Regions from separate parts of the Paenibacillus lacisediminis genome, predicted to be linked through region 2. Evidence: riboswitches for the same ligand, from Rfam matches in the RefSeq annotation. Region 2 holds a riboswitch; the other holds the start of a gene.
The links. A riboswitch is a leader RNA that binds a small molecule or an ion and turns the genes downstream of it on or off. The one in region 2 is predicted to bind cyclic di-AMP.
Positions count from the first base shown of each region.

Region 1 (8,525 bases), on a different contig from region 2:
AGGGAACCGAGCCGACGGAATATTGCGAAGCGCACGGGGAAGGAAAACCGGAGCCGCTCCCGGAACCGGCCCAGGCAGGGAAGCAGGAAACCCATTCCTGGTGGAACGATTTGAAGCGCTGGTGGATGGACTGAAGCGGAACGATCGGCACTCATGCATGTGGACGAAACGCGCCCGGTTCTATACCATAAAGGGAGTTATAATTTCTACCCTAAAGGAGACTCCCCGATAGATGAATCAAATCACGAAAAAAATCGTTCCCGGCCGCCCCCTGCCCCCGGAATTTTACCGGCTTACCGCTCTGGAAGCCGGGCCCCTGCTTCTGGGGCACACGCTGGTCCGCCGGACGGAGGACGGCGACATCCGCTGCCGCATCGTGGAAACCGAGAGCTACGGGGGCGTGGAGGATAAAGGCAGCCACGCCTTCGGCGGGCGCCGCACCGCACGTACCGAGGTTATGTTCGGAGAGGGGGGCGTCGCTTATATTTATTTGATTTACGGCATGTACAACTGCCTGAACTTGGTCACTGGCGCGCCGGACGACCCGCAGGCGGTGCTGATCCGCGCCGTGGAGCCGCTGTCCCCGGCCGATGAGACGCTGATGCGCCAGCGCCGCGGTACGAAGGCACGCCGCCCGGCCGACTTGTCCGGAGGGCCGGGCAGGCTGTGCCGTGCCCTGGACATCGACAAGTCGCTGAACGGCCTGCCGCTCCACGAGCCCGGGTCCGCTCTGTGGCTGGAGTCCGGGGAGCGCGCGCCCGGCGGCGCCATTATGCAAGCGCCGCGGATCAATATCGCTTATGCCGCGGAATATGCCTCAAAGCCGTGGCGGTTTTATCTCCGCGATAACCCGTACGTTTCGGTCGTTGATAAGCAGGCCGTTGTTTGGACAAATTAGGATTCCATTTTATTCCACAACTTTTTCGTGTTTCATCCGTTTAATTCTACGTATCTACTTACTTCAGTAGGAGGATCAACGATGAAATACGTAATCTCGTTCGCCAAAGCGGCGGCGGCCCTCATGTTATCCTTGACGGTTGCGGCGGGAGCCCTTCCCGGCATGCAGCCGTTTTCGGCCACAGCCGCCGCGGCAGCAGCGAAAGGGCCCATAATCTATGGCCTGGAACACGCCACGTTTAAGCAATCGGGCCAGCTTTACCTTCCTTTGAAGGAAGTCGCCCCCCTTTTGGACCTGCAGGTCGGGTATGACAACACCACCAAAACGACTGAAGTCACAGGCGTGCAGCAATTGGCCAAGCTCAAATCCGGAAAATCCTCAGCAACCGGGAAAAGCGGGAAAACGGTCGCTTTAGGCGCTCCGATTCTGGTCAAAAACGGTGATACTTACGTCCCGGCCTCTTTGTTTTCCAAACTGTTCGGCATCTCGATCAAAGCGGGCAATGCTAAGGAACCGAGCGAAATCAGCTTTTCTTATAACCCCCAATATTTCACGTTGCGCTCAGGCAGTATGCTGTTCTGGATGAACAAGCAGCATGGCGTCATCTATGCCGGACCAAGCGGACAGCTTCCCGAGCGAGCGGGCAAGGTGACCGTCAGAGACCCGGATTGGCTCGGCGGAAAGGCGCAAAAAATCGACGATTCCACCTATGTCCTGGACATCAGCAACTCGTACGGGGAGCCGCATATCAACAACAGCTGGTACCGCATTCTGCTGCATGACGGGAAGATCGTCCGGCAGTCCGCCATGCATTTCGGAGGCCCTCCCTTTGGAAATCTGCATGAAAATGTTCTGACGTATGACGGCAGAATCGTGTTGAACAACGGACAGATTGCCAAATTGTACACGAAGGATGGACAACTAACCGAAACTATCAACTTGGTACAGTTTGGCGACACCGAGGATGTTTACAGTTTGGAGGCGCTGGAGGACGATTTTCTGCTGATCCGGCCTTACTCGTCAGGAACGCTGCTGCTGATCGACCGTAAGACCGGGGAACGGACAGCCCCTTATTTAAAGTTGCTTCAAGAGGACGACATCCAATGGATTCAAATGAACGATCTCAACGCCGATGACGGGCTGACCTACACCGGCCGGACCGGCTCCATCCTCCATTTCGACTGGGAGGGCTTCAATTCAAGCCCAGGGGGCAGCAAATCGCTTGATCTTACCAGTGCTTTCGAAAAAAACGATGAATAAAAGATTTTCGAATCGATATTGTGCCCACCTGAAATCTAAATGTTGTAGCAGCGGCTATTTTACTTTGCACGCTGCTCTAACGGACACCAGCGACCTTATTTGCCCATTTCCCGGGTATTTCCCAGGCTAACGGACACTAACGCACCTATTTCGCTCTAAACCCGTTCATCCAGGCCGTTTTAAGGTAAATAAGGTCATCTGTGTCCGTCCCATTTTGCAGACCTCTGTTTTCCCTCAAATAACGGCGCTGGTGTCCCTTAGCCCGCAGATTCCTCTTCTCCTCCCCTATCTACCTGCGCATCGCCCCCTACCTTGCCCGATCTTCTATAATGCCGAAAAAAACAGCGAACCCTCGCCGCAGCCTGGACGGCGAGGGTCCGCTGTTTTATTATCTGCATCTCACGGACTTTTAAGCCTCCAAAGCGCTTTTCAGCTCTCCCGGTGTGCGGTCCCACCACTCGGCGTTGGTTTCGATCAGCAGGTTTTTGAGCGCCGCCTTTTGCGCCGCCGCCAATCCATCCAGGATGACCCGGCGCTTCAAGGCATAGTCCATTTTGTTGACGTGGTCCGCGAGGATTTTCCAGCCGCGCCGCGCCTCCGTATCGATCCACATCTCGCAGGCGGTCATCCCGCCGTAAAATTGCCCCTCCGGACCGCGGTCGACCGCGACCCAAACGATCCACACCTGCCGGCCGTTCGGAACATCCTCCCGGTTCATCGAAAATTTGATGCCTTTTTCCACCTTGCTCTTGGCGTGCATCGCCCCGACATCGATGTACGCTTCATTGCCGTCGATGATGACCGGCGACATGCTGTTCAAATCGATGGAGCCTGCGCCAAATCCTTTATGCTTGCTTTTCTCGTCGTTGCTGATGATATTCAAGGCGAAAATTTTTTTGCCCGTTTTTGGTGATTGATCCATAATGTCCTCCATTATTCGCGAATCTATAGACGGTTCTCCGTAATATTCAGCCTTTTTGAGGCCTTATTGATTAATTCAATTTTAGCTAATAATCTGCCAAAAGCAAACATATACATGCTGTAGATGCTTGTCAACGGGAGGTATCCATTGTATGACCCGACGTACTAAGATCTACGGCATTTCCATCCTTGCTTTGTGTTTAATTCTCGGAACGGCTGGATTTGCCCTCCAGGCAGGCCCGGAGGATGCGGCTTCGTTCGCCCCGGAAAAGGGCAAGCCCAAGGCCTTCCAAAATACCGGACAAACCCCGGCCGCACCGCAGGCCGAAAGCATCCAGCAGCCGAAGGCGGAGGTGCTCAGCAACCGGGTTGCCGAATACCACATCGACGTTGCGCTCAATGAACAGGACGGGACGCTCACCGGCACGGAGACGCTGACATGGACCCATCCCGGCAAAAAAACGGTCAACGAAATTTATTTGCACTTGTACCCCAACGCCTTCTCCTCCCCGGACACCACGTTTATGAAGGAATCGGGCGGAAAGCTACGCGGGGATGTTATGCCCAAGGACGGCTGGGGCTCGATGGAAATCACCGAACTGCGAACGACGGACGGCATTTCCCTGCTCCACCGGTTGCAGTATGTCCAGCCGGATGACGGTAACGCGAAAGACAAAACTTTGGCCAAAGTGCGTCTGCCGGTGGCGGTTCAAGGCGGGGAAAGCCTGACGCTGAAGATGAAGTTTACCGTCAAGCTGCCGAAGGTTTTTGCGCGGATGGGGACGGCGGGAAATTTCGTGATGGCCGGGCAGTGGTTCCCGAAAATCAGCGTATATGAGCCTGCGGGTACCCGGGGGCGCACGGCGGAAGGCTGGAATCTCCACCAATACCACGGAAACTCCGAATTTTATGCCGATTTTGGCATATACAACGTGAGAATTAATGTGCCCGAAACCTATACCGTTGCCGCTACCGGATTTCAGACGAAAAAGGCGGCCATCCGGGATGGACGGAAAACGGTGCAGTTTTATGCCGACGATGTTCACGATTTCGCCTGGGCGGCCTCCCCCGATTTTATTTATGCGGAAGAGCCGTTTTCCTCCTCCGAGGTGCCCGGCGTGCGGATCAAGCTTTACCTGGATCCGGCCCATCAGGACTTGAAAGAGCGCTATTTTTATGCGGCCAAATCGGCTTTATCCAATTTCAGCAGATGGTACGGACGTTACCCTTATTCGACCCTGTCCATCGTAGTGCCCCCCGCGGACGGGAACGGAGCAGGCGGGATGGAATACCCGACGCTCGTGACCGCATTTGGCGCAAGCAGCGACTCTCCCGGGTACGACGAGCTGGAGCGGACGGTCATTCACGAGATCGCGCATCAATTTTTTTACGGCATGATTGCGAGCAACGAATTTGAAGAGGCTTGGCTGGATGAAAGTTTTGCTTCCTATGCGGAGGATAAATTGATGGAGCAGGAGTTCGGAATCAGCCCAACGCTTCCGATTCAGGCCGCGCTGATTTCCGCGCCGGCTCCGCTGACACAAAACGCCTGGAAGTACGGCTCCAGCGACGGCTATACCAAAAATGCCTATTACCGCGGCAAGCTTATTTTGCTCGATATTGAACGCCAGGTGGGGAGCAAAACGATGAAGCGCATTTTAACGGTTTATGCCCACAAATACCGCTTCAAACATCCAACGACGGCCGACTTTCAGCGGGTTGTCGAACAAGTCACCGGTCGCAGCTGGAAAAACTATTTTTCGCAATATGTATACGACGGCAAGATGGCCGATTTCTCCGTTGACCAAATCACGGTGAATCCGCTCCGTCAGAATGGCGCCACCGTTTACGAATCCACCGTCGTCATCTCCCGCAAAGGGGCGACCTATCCGAAGGTTCCGCTGCTGTTCGCGTTCCAAGACGGGCATACGGTGCGAAAACAATGGAAAGGCGAGGACAGCCGCGTCGAGCTTAAGCTGACATACAAGGAGCCGCTTGCCTGGGTGCAAATCGATCCGGACTATTCGCTGGTGGTCGAAAACAAACATATCAACAACTATTTGAAAACGGAGGTGCCCGAACCTCTCCTTTCGCGCTCCAATATGAGCGTGACCAAGCTAATCGAGGCCCTGCTCGGAACGCTTATATGGTAACTTTTAGGGGGTAATAGAGTATGACCTATGTGCGTCAGGGATGGAGCCTGCTGAAAAGCCAGTTTCCCTCCGTCATCATTTTGTTCCTGTATCAGCTGCTGTGGGGGTTGTTTTTGTACCGGCTGGTCGATACTGCCGTTACCGCTCTGCTGCAAAGATATCCTGATCCGCTGCCAACGCAGCTCAGCCGGTTTCTGTTTCTGCTGGAAGGGCGTATTTATTTGGGGAGCAATCCGGACGTCCGCCTTTATTTGGGATTGCTGATCGGCATGGCGGTTCTGCGTCTTCTGCTCACGCCTCTCATTCAAGCGGGAATTTTTTACGGGCTTGTCCCTTCCGAGAGCCGCGCGCACGGACTGCCGCTGTTCCGCGGAATGAAGGAATTCTGGAAACCGGTCGCCCTGTTTTATGCCCTTGAACTTATTTTAATTATGCTGCCTTCCTTCTGGATTGTTCCCAAGCTCCTGCGATTATGGCCGTATCTGCTGGGGTCCGGGGGACAAATGGCCCCGATGCTGACGGGCCTCATCTACATCCTGGGTTGGTTCGTTTACGGCTGGCTGGTAAGGCAATGCCTCCTCTACGTGCAATTTGGATATTTGTTTAAATCCAGCGTCTGGGGTTCCCTCCTCGTCTGTTTCCGGCACCTTCTGCAGGGCATCGGGATCTCCCTGATCCTGGGCGCGTTCGGACTGGGCGTTTTCCTGCTGTTCGGAACGGTCTCCTGGATCTGGACCGGCATGTTGGCGCTGATCCTGCAGCAAACCTACCCTCTTTTTCGCAGCGCTTTTAAAGTTTGGCAAGTCACCTCGCAATATCGCCTCTGGCAGACAAAAACCGAAAAAAGTTAAATTTTTTTCATCTCTCCGAAACCTTTACGGCACAAGGCCTTCGCGACTTTGCGAAGGCCTTGTGTGAGGTTTTCCCCTCTTAATCTTGCGAATTAACCATTGCCAAATGATCCCTGCCTTTGTTAAAATAACAGCAGCACAATTTCAGTAACAGTTTTGTAATTATTTTTGTCATCTTTGGCAGGAAAATAGCAAGCTACGTCGAATAAGTCTTATCAGGTGTGAAATCAAAGCCGAATTCCCTGCGCCGGGGAAACGGGGGAACCACTTTGGGTGAATTGATCTCGTAAGTGAGGGATCATAGGGAACCTTCAACCGAATCCTTAAGCTAACCTCGTAGGCATTGGAAGGAGCATACTTCTTGAAAAAGCGTTTGACCGTAACAGCAGTAAGTTTCGCGTTGCTCTTCACTATCGGAACTGGCAGCGTTTTCGCGGATTCCAAGTTGAACAGCGCCATTGACAATGGTCTCGGATCTCCTTATTCCTCAGGCGGAACAACGACTTCCGGTTTTGACTGTTCCGGATTTACGATGTATGTATTTAACCAACTCGGCATTGATCTTCCTCATCAATCAGGCTCCCAATTCGAGATGGGAACAAAAGTTTCCAAGGACGAATTAATCGCTGGCGATCTGGTGTTCTTCAACACTTCCGGCGATGGCATATCTCATGTTGGCATTTATGTCGGTGACGGCGAGTTTGCGCATGCCTCTTCCTCCAAAGGAGTGGTCATCAGCAAACTGAGCGAGAGCTACTATGAGAAGCGGTATGTCGGAGCGAAACGCATTATGAGCTCCGAGAAATATGAAGCTGTAACGGCCGAACAGTAATCGGAAACACTATAACGATTCGATAAACCCGCAGGGATGATGGGGCAGCCACATCTCTGCGGGTTTTTCATGTTTACATGAAGGCCCTAGGAATCATTACCCAGACTTACCCGCTCCGCAAACAGGCCAAAAGCATCCTTTTTGCCGGGAAACTTGCCAATGTTGGCCCGCTTTGGTAAAATGACCAACAGAAATAGTAACAACTTTGTAATTTTTGTTGTAACGTCGTTTTAGGGTGCATACTACATGAACTGCCGAATTCCCCGCACCCGGGAAACGGGGGAACCACATCAGGGTGAATTGATCTCGCTTCAAAGGGATCATAGGGAACCTTCAACCGAATCCTTAAGCTAACCTCGCAGGCCTTGGAAGGAGTTAGACATCTTGAGAAAGACTTTAGCAGCAGCGGTAACGAGTTTGGCTTTATGCTTCACCCTGGGAGCTGGAAGCGCCTTCGCGGCCGAGCAGGAAACTTCGCTCTCCGGCATTGTCGATTCCGTGTACGGCACGCCCTACAAATACGGCGGCACCAGCACGGCCGGATTTGATTGCTCCGGGTTTACGCGGTATGTGTTTAAGCAAATGGGCGTTACGCTCCCTCGCGTATCCACGGCCCAATACAAGGCAGGTACGGCGGTGTCCAAAAGCGAGCTGCAAGCCGGCGACCTTGTCTTCTTTAACACCCTGGGGGGCGGAAAAGTATCGCATGTAGGCATCTACGTTGGCGACGGAGAATTTGCCCATGCCTCCTCTTCCAAAGGAATCCGGATCGACAAGTTGAGCAACAGTTATTATGAGAACCGCTACGTTGGCGCGAAGCGGGTGCTCAGCAAATACGGTTACTCCGTGTACGCAGCGGAATCTTGAACCTCCGCCGGCGCTTTATTTCCGCTTCACATGACCTGCCTGCCGTAAGCCTATTCCATGCGAAATGGCTTGCGGTTTTTTTCATCCCTATCTATATAACGAAGCGACACGCCAAAAGGTTACCGATTTTTTGTGTATTCCCATATATCCACAGGAGTCCGAACGCCGGCAAAACCTTTACAAGTTAAGTAAATCCCGTTAGAGTGAGGGTAATAGGAATGCCGTTTTTAAAGGAGGATCCTAATGGATAAACCGATTATTCAATTTCGCATCGTCCCCATGGAAGAGAGCCACGGCGCGGAAATCTGCACCTGGCGTTACGATTCTCCCTATGACATCTACAGCTGGCTTCCTTGGGAACAAATGAAAGCGCTCGATGTTGAATTCGGCAATCCGGCGATCAGAGCGGAGCAATACGTGTCTGTGCTGGACGAAAGCGGAGAACTTGCGGGATTTGCTCAATATTTCCCGCTTAAGGATGTCACGCGGCTCGGCATCGGCATGAAACCGGAATTGTGCGGACATGGGCTCGGCAAACGATTTGTAACAAAGATCGTCGAGGAGGCACTGCGGCGGAAACCGGACCATGAGATCGACCTGGAAGTGCTTACGTGGAACACCCGGGCGATTCGCGCTTATCAAAAGGCCGGCTTCACCATCACGGACCTTTACGAGAAAATGACCCCTGGCGGTATCTCCAAGCCTTTTTATTGCATGGTTTATCGGGGGCCTCGGGCTTCATC
Region 1 is NZ_JBKIAX020000030.1:25,255-33,779, forward strand. Features, by position in the region: gene ACLD72_RS31425 (transglycosylase domain-containing protein) at 1-134, shown strand, start outside; gene ACLD72_RS31430 (DNA-3-methyladenine glycosylase) at 233-898, shown strand; gene ACLD72_RS31435 (copper amine oxidase N-terminal domain-containing protein) at 980-2,158, shown strand; gene ACLD72_RS31440 (YwhD family protein) at 2,568-3,080, opposite strand; gene ACLD72_RS31445 (M1 family metallopeptidase) at 3,232-5,232, shown strand; gene ACLD72_RS31450 (hypothetical protein) at 5,253-6,083, shown strand; cyclic di-AMP (ydaO/yuaA leader) riboswitch at 6,305-6,441, shown strand; gene ACLD72_RS31455 (C40 family peptidase) at 6,445-6,915, shown strand; cyclic di-AMP (ydaO/yuaA leader) riboswitch at 7,158-7,295, shown strand; gene ACLD72_RS31460 (C40 family peptidase) at 7,300-7,782, shown strand; gene ACLD72_RS31465 (GNAT family N-acetyltransferase) at 8,026-8,525, shown strand, end outside.
Region 1: another riboswitch for cyclic di-AMP. It lies ahead of ACLD72_RS31460 (C40 family peptidase); the one in region 2 lies ahead of ACLD72_RS04505 (hypothetical protein).

Region 2 (8,525 bases):
AATCCCGTGCCCGTTACTTGCTTGGCAGTAGCGGAACGGTAAAATTTTTCGAAGATCCGGCTGTATTCGTCACCAGCAAGTCCGATTCCCGTATCGGAAACAAGGATAACAAGCTTGTCGTCCTCGGGTCTTACCGTTATGAGAATATCGCTGTAATCCGAACTGTATTTGATCGCGTTGCTGACCACGTTGACCAGCATTTGCTCGAGCAAAATTTCATCGCCCATTACCATAGGAACGGATGCTGGAAGGTCTACCCGCAGCTTTCGATGCTGCTGAAAATCTTTGACTTGTGCCAAGGTGACGCCGATCAGATCTTCTACATCACACCAATTTTTTCTGAGACGCAGCATGCCGCTTTCCAATTGCACCATGCTGAGCAGGTTTTTGACCAACCGATTCATACGGAGGGCGCCATCCCGAATGGTAAGAAGCAATTCCGTACGATCCTCCGAAGAAAAAAGAGAATTGCCTTCAATTAGGCTGGTTGCCGAGCCGATAATGGCGGCTAACGGAGTGCGCAATTCATGAGAAACGGAATCCAGAATAGCTGTGCGAAGCCGTTCCGATTCAGCCGTCAAATGAGCGATTTTGGCTTCCTCCGCCAGTTTCACGCGAGCAATGGCGCTGGCCGCCATACCGCCCAGGGCATCCAACATCCGCAACTGCTCGGTGGTGAACCCGCTTTTCCGATCTTTCAGATTGAGCGCCAATACCCCGTGCACACGGTCTTCGGTTCTCAGCGGCAGGTAATGGCCTGGAGAATCTCTCAAGGTATTGGTTCCGTATCCGACCGCTTCGCCGTGATCGAACGCCAGCTTGGCCATCACTTTTTCCGTTTCGCCCTGTCCCCAATCGCTATGAACCGAGGAGCAATGGGTCAGCACTAAATTGCTTTGTTCGCCCGGCAAATAAATCGCAATCTCCGTACCGATGGTTTGTGAAACTTGCTGGGAAACATTATTGAGCAGGGAATGAATGTCCGTGATATCGCTCATTTGCCGGCTCAGCACGTAGAGCGCGGCTGTATGCTCCTCCCTCTGCTTAGAGTATAGCAACTGCCTCTTCAGCTTTACCGCCAGGCTGGCCGTTAACGCGGCTACTGCCAAATAAACGCCAAACGAGATCAGATAGCGCAAGTCCGCGATCGTAAAACTCAAAGTTGGAGAAACGAAAAAGAAATCGAATGCCAAGACTCCCATAACTGCGGCATAAAGAGCTGGACGCAGTCCCCAGAGGGCGGCACTCAATAGCACGGGCAGCAAATAGAGAAGTGCAATGTTGACTAAATCAAACGCTAGTCCGAACGGCTGCATGGCGACGGTCATGAAAGCGATGAGCAAAGTGATGCTTACATAAGGCTTCCATAGCATCCACCTCGATTCCGGCTTATACATGTAACCCCTCCTGTCCGTCTATATTCCCGCTTCTAACTATAGTTCAAGGTAATGTAAAAAAGGAATAAAATAAACCGTTCAAAGGTGTAAAAATTCCGTAAAAATACATGAAAAGCCATATAATCATGAGTATTTGCGAGGAAAATAAAGATTTAATGTTCTGAGAGCGCTAACCTCATCTTAAAGTTTCTTTTTTTCACGGATATGCTAGCTGCATCGTTTTACAACAATTTAGCTAAGGAGTAAGATACAATCCATGAATTGAATGGCCATTCGATTCTGAATGGATTTGCCGATCGAATACGAAGTCAACGAGCCGAAGCTTGTGTGAGAGCAAGCCGATCGAAACCGTTGGGGGCGTCATCATCGGTCATAACTCATTTGTCAAAGACGGAGGGCGCCTCTCACCGCCCGAATCGTCAGCTAGCTGTAATTGAAAATGATGATTTCATGTATCGCTGAATCCTTGAAAGACACAAGGAACGGGGGAACCAATAGAAGCCATTAGCCGGCTTCATGGGGTGAATCACCCGGCATATTCAAATGCCGGGTGTAGGGCGACTCTCACGCCCGAATCCGTCAGCTAACCTCGTAAGCGTGTGGAGAGGCAACATTTTGTCGCGGGCCGGTCGGGTCGACTGCAAGAAGCCGCGGAAAAGGTTCCTCTTTTCCAAGGCTTCTTTTTTGTTGCCTTCTTTCTTGATCCGGGGGAGGAAATTATGGAGAAAAGCCGTATTTTAGTGGCCGCTTCCAATCAAGCGGGGAGAAACTTCGTTCAGTTGCTATTGTACCGAAAAGTCCCGGTAGCGGTCCTAACCAATAATAAAAGGGAAGAAAAGTTGCTGAGGGAATTGGGAGTGGATGAGATTTTGCGTGTAAATACCACCCGTAATCAAATGGGCGGGGTGCCCGCATTTCCGATCGGTCGCGTGTTTATCTTTGAGACCAGCTTGCCGCTGAGCTGCCAGTATTTGCAGGTCGCTTCCCGCTGGTCGTGCGGGGCGGTAACTGTCGTGACGACGGCGTGGCACCCGGATGCGATTTATAAGCAACTCGGTGCTTCCTACGTGGTGCACACAAAAAGCGGGGAAGTCGGGTTTCTGCTCAGCCACCTGACGGATTAACCATTGGAGGAGTGTCATGATGCTGGATATTTGGATGGTACTAACGTTGACCGTCGCCTTCGCGCTTATAGTTGGATTTGTCGTTTGGTGCGGTAAAACGGTGGAGGATACGGGAGGCGAACGCGAATGACCATCGTGTTGATTTTTACGTTTGCATTGCTGATCTATCTAATCTATGCGTTGCTTCATCCGGAAAAGTTTTAACGAGTTTTGTTTATGGTGAAAGTTCAAAACGTCGAGTTTTGTTTATAGTGTAAGTTCAAAAAGTCAGGTTTTTAGGACCGAGAAGGTTGGATGAAGCTAGGGACTGAGTAGCGGAGCGTACGTTTTGGGTACGTGAGCAACGGAAGGCCCGGCTGAATTCAAGATTCGACGTCGAGTCCTCTTCTTTGAACGGCTTCGTCATGGAAAGATGACTTTTTGAACTACCTCTAATAGTGGGAGGAACGGTCATGGATATACTGCAAATCATAATCGTAATCGGTATTTTAATGCTGATCGCCAAACCGCTCGGTAATTATTTGTATCACGTTTTCTCTAACGAACCCAACCGCACGGATAAAATATTCGGGTGGGCCGAGAAACCCATTTATGCGGTCATCGGTCTGAAGCATCGCGCGGGCATGAGCTGGAAACGGTACGCGATCAGCTTTATCGCAACCAACCTTATGCTCGTCGCGGTAAGTTACTTGCTGCTGCGGGTGCAGAGCGGCTTGCCGTTGAATCCCAACGGTATCGGCAATATGGAGCCGACGCTGGTGATGAACACGGTGATCAGCTTCATTACGAACACAAATCTGCAGCATTACAGCGGCGAGACGGGGCTGACGTACTTCTCGCAAATGGCTGTGATCATGATGATGATGTTTACGTCGGCGGCTACGGGCCTCTCGGTCGCAGTCGCGTTTGTCCGGGGCATTACGAGCAAGGGCAAAACCTTGGGTAATTTCTTTGAGGATTTCGTTAAGGCGCATACGCGGATTTTCTTCCCGCTGGCGTTGATCGTCACGCTCGTACTGGTCGCGCTGCAGGTGCCGCAGACGCTTGGTTCTACCCTGACGGTAACGACGCTTGAAGGCGCGAATCAGCAGATTGCGATCGGGCCAATCGCTTCGCTGGAGTCGATCAAGCATCTGGGCACCAACGGCGGCGGCTTTATGGGCGCTAACTCGTCGCATCCGTTTGAAAATCCGAACCCGCTGACCAATGTGATTGAGATCCTGTCGATGTGGTCGTTGGCCGCGTCGCTGCCCTTCATGTACGGCAGATTCGCGAAAAGCCGGAAGCAGGGTTGGGTTATATTTTCGGCGATGATGGTCTTGTTCCTTGTGTTCCTTACTGTTGCTTACACCGCCGAGAAGAGCGGCAATCCGGTGCTGAACGCGCTTGGCATCGATGCTTCGCAGGGCAGCATGGAAGGGAAAGAGGTGCGCTTCGGCATCGCTCAATCCGCGCTGTTCACTACCGTGACGACGGCGGCGACGACCGGCACGGTCAACAATATGCACGATACGCTGACCCCGCTCGGCGGTCTTGTGCCGCTGGCGGAGATGATGCTGAACGTCGTATTCGGCGGAAAAGGTGTCGGGCTAATCAATATGCTGATGTACGCCATACTTGCCGTGTTCATCTGCGGGCTTATGGTCGGCCGTACGCCGGAGTTCCTTGGCCGCAAGATCGAGCCGCGCGAGATGAAGCTGATCGCGATTGCGATTCTGGCGCACCCGTTCATCATCCTGGCGCCGACGGCGATCGCCTTCCTGACCGATCTCGGCAAAGGGGCGATCTCGAATCCCGGCTTTCACGGCATCACGCAGGTGCTGTACGAATATACGTCGTCGGCTGCAAACAACGGTTCCGGCTTCGAGGGGCTGGCGGACAATACGCCGTTTTGGAACATGACGACCGGCCTGGTGATGTTTTTCGGGCGGTATATATCGATGATCGCGATGCTCGCCGTCGCCGGATCGTTGACGCGCAAGCAATGGGTGCCGGAGACGATCGGCACGTTCCGCACGGACAATGCGCTGTTCACCTTCCTGCTGATCGGCACCGTCATTTTGATCGGCGCGTTGACTTTCCTGCCGGTGATTGCCCTGGGGCCAGTCGCTGAGCATCTGACGATTCGTTAAGTAAGAAAATGGGGGGAAGTTGCCATGAACGAAAAACGTAAAAAAAGCATGTTTTCCGGTCCGCTTGTTGCGCAAGCCTTGAAGGCTAGCGTCATCAAGCTGAATCCGGCCGTTATGATGAAAAATCCGGTGATGTTCGTCGTTGAGGTTGGCACAGTCATCGTACTGCTGATGACGGTGTTCCCTGGTTACTTCGATGCGGAGGACCGCATCGGCTTTAATCTCACTGTGTTTGTGATCTTATTGTTTACGGTACTGTTCGCTAATTTCGCCGAAGCCTTGGCGGAGGGCAGAGGCAAGGCACAAGCCGATACGTTAAAGCGGACGAAGAAAGAGATTACCGCGAACAAAGTGGTTGGCAATGGCGTTAAAACCGTGCCTTCGACGGAGCTGCGCAAGGGGGATATCGTCGTTGTTTCTCAAGGGGAGATGATACCCGGTGACGGTGAAGTGATCGAAGGGCTCGCCTCTGTCGACGAGTCGGCGATTACCGGCGAATCGGCGCCGGTGATCAAGGAAGCGGGCGGCGATTTCAATTCGGTCACCGGTGGAACGCGCGTAATTAGCGACCGGATTAAGGTGAGAATTACCAGCGATCCCGGGGAGACGTTTATCGACCGGATGATCGCACTTGTCGAAGGCGCGAAACGGCAGAAAACGCCGAATGAAATTGCACTTAATACGCTGTTGATCAGTCTGACGCTTATTTTTCTGATCGTCGTCGTGACGCTTGGACCGATCGCTTCTTATGTGGATATTGATTTGGAAATTCCGGTACTCATCGCCTTGCTTGTTTGTTTGATCCCAACGACGATCGGGGGCCTGCTGTCGGCCATCGGCATTGCCGGCATGGATCGGGTGACGCAGTTCAATGTGCTGGCGATGTCCGGTAAAGCGGTTGAGGCTGCGGGAGATATCAACACAATGATTCTCGACAAAACCGGAACGATTACCTTCGGGAACCGGATGGCCAGCGAAATTATACCGGTTGGAGGCGCGGGCAACGATGAGGCGGCTGCTTGGGCAGCGGTATCTTCGGTGCAGGACGAAACCCCGGAAGGCCGCTCGGTACTGGAGTGGATGAAGAAAAACGGGAAATCCTATGACGCCTCGCTCGGCGAGGGTGGCAGCTTTGTTGAATTCAAGGCGGAAACGCGAATGAGCGGCGTCGATCTGAAGGACCGCCGCCAGGTGCGCAAAGGGGCGGTTGACGCCATTCGCAAATGGGTGGCTTCACAAGGCGGGTTGATCCCGGAGGATTTGGAGAGACAGGCCAATCGCATCGCCTCGGAGGGCGGAACCCCATTGGCCGTGGCGGTCGACAAACAAGTATTCGGTGTCATTTATTTGAAGGATACGGTAAAGCCCGGCATGCGGGAACGGTTTGACCAACTGCGGGCGATGGGCATCAAGACGATCATGTGCACCGGCGACAATCCGCTGACGGCAGCGACCATCGCCCGGGAAGCAGGCGTCGACGATTTTATCGCCGAGAGCAAGCCGGAGGATAAAATCGCCGTGATCCGCCGCGAGCAGGCCGAAGGCAAGCTGGTCGCGATGACCGGCGACGGTACGAACGATGCGCCGGCATTGGCGCAAGCGGATGTCGGGCTGGCGATGAACAGCGGCACAACCGCGGCTAAGGAAGCGGCCAATATGGTCGATCTCGATTCCGACCCGTCAAAGATTATCGAGGTGGTGGCGATCGGCAAGCAGCTGCTCATGACGCGCGGCGCCTTAACCACGTTCAGCATCGCCAACGACATCGCCAAATATTTTGCGATCATTCCGGCCATGTTCATGCTGGCCATTCCGGAAATGGAAGCCTTGAACATCATGAAACTCGGCTCGCCGCTTTCGGCGGTGCTATCGGCTTTGATCTTTAACGCCATTATCATCCCGCTGCTGATTCCGCTGGCGATGAGGGGCGTCGCCTACCGGCCGATGAGCGCCTCGCGCCTGCTTAGCCGCAACTTGCTCGTATACGGCTTAGGCGGCGTTGTTGCCCCGTTCATCGGCATCAAGTTGATTGATTTGCTCGTTCATTTGTGGATTTGAGATGACTTTTTGAACAACATCTTAAAGCGGAAAGAAGGAACCGGCTATGAGTAATATTGCGCAAGAGGGACGGGACGGGCGCTCCGGGGGAGTTGTTTTCTGGATTGCCCTGCGCGCCAGTCTATTGTTCATCATCCTTTGCGGTATCGTATACCCGCTTGTCAGCACAGGCCTCGCGCAACTGCTGTTCCCACATCAGGCGAATGGCAGTTTATTAAAAGATAAGGACGGCAACGTGGTCGGCTCCGAATTGATCGGACAGTCGTTCACCGACCCAAGCTATTTCCAGGGGCGCGTATCGAGCATTGATTACAAGGCGGAGGCGTCCGGTTCCAACAACTACGCGCCTTCCAATCCAGATATGCTTGCGCGTACGCAAGCGTCAATCGAGCAATGGCACCGGGACAACCCGGATGTACCGATTGATCAATTGCCGATTGCCCTCGTTACCAACTCAGGCTCGGGACTTGATCCGCACATTACGCCGCAATCAGCGTTGGTACAGGTGCCGCGAATCAGCAAGCTAACAGGCATTTCCGCGACTGACCTGGAAACGCTGGTAGGCAAATATACGGAGAATCGCGACCTGGGAGTATTCGGCGATAGCCGGGTCAACGTGCTCAAACTTAATTTGGCTTTAAAAGAGATGCTGGGATTTCTATAAGTCGAGTTCAAAAAGTCGGATTTTAAGCACCAAAGCGAATGCTTCCGAAGTGCGTTTTTTCAAACGCTTTAGGTCGGATGAAGCTAGGGACGTAAGGAGCGGAGCGTACGTTTTGGGTACGTGAGCAACTGAAATGTTTCCGTAGGAAACATGCTTCGGAAGCATATGCCCCACCCGGCTGAATTCAAGATTCGACGTCGAAACCACTTCCTGACCTGCTTCGTGATAAGAAAAACGTTTATCGACGTAAATTCTAGGAAGACAGACCGCGTTTAGCGGTAGCTTTTCTTGCGATATAAGGAAGCTAATACGTGGATGCCTATTCTTTCTTATATCTTCAAAAGACGACTTTTTGAACAACCTCTACAAAAAGACGAGGTGATCCAATTGCCTATTGCACAACTCAACGGAGCTTCGCTCTATTATGAAACGCAAGGAAACGGGACTGCTATTTTTTTTATCCATGGACGCGGCTGGACGCATCGTATGTTTAAACCGCAGCTGGACTATTTCTCGAAACATTACCAAGTGATCGTTTGCGATCTGCGCGGCAATGGCCAATCGGGTAAGTTGCGGCAATCTCCGGATGAGATTATTGACACCCAATGCCTTGATTTGATTATGCTGATGAATATGCTGCACATCCGCGATGCCGTGTTTGTCGGTATTTCTTATGGCGGGTTGATCGTTCAGCAGATAGCCGCACAGTATCCGGAACGGGTGAGAGCGATCGTGATCGCCGACAGTTTCTGCCGCAGCGGAGACTCGACGATCGCCGGCAAGCTGCAGCTTGCCGCGGCATATCTTAGTTGCCTGGCTGATTATGCTCCTCCTCAATTGCTGTTCCCTTCGCTTCGCCTCATGTATCAGCGTTGGGACTTGGCTTATAGCGAGCTTAGGCGAAATTTGCTGGATAAACGTCCACGTGAGCTGTACCGGCAGCGGTTGGCAACGAGCCGTATCGATTATTCCGCCCAGTTGGCTTCCTTTGATCGGCCGGCGCTTTGTGTGGTTGGCGATTACAGCGAGTATAGCTTCGCTTGCATGAGAGAAGTGGTCTCTCATCTTTCCCATGGACGATTGGATGTCATACCCGACGCTGTTGATCCAAGCAATCTGTGCCAGCCGGACGCGTTTAATGCCATCGTAC
Region 2 is NZ_JBKIAX020000002.1:243,706-252,230, reverse strand. Features, by position in the region: gene ACLD72_RS04510 (ATP-binding protein) at 1-1,397, opposite strand, end outside; cyclic di-AMP (ydaO/yuaA leader) riboswitch at 1,844-2,009, shown strand; gene ACLD72_RS04505 (hypothetical protein) at 2,117-2,521, shown strand; gene kdpF (K(+)-transporting ATPase subunit F) at 2,648-2,725, shown strand; gene kdpA (potassium-transporting ATPase subunit KdpA) at 2,974-4,653, shown strand; gene kdpB (potassium-transporting ATPase subunit KdpB) at 4,678-6,711, shown strand; gene kdpC (potassium-transporting ATPase subunit KdpC) at 6,758-7,375, shown strand; gene ACLD72_RS04480 (alpha/beta fold hydrolase) at 7,763-8,525, shown strand, end outside.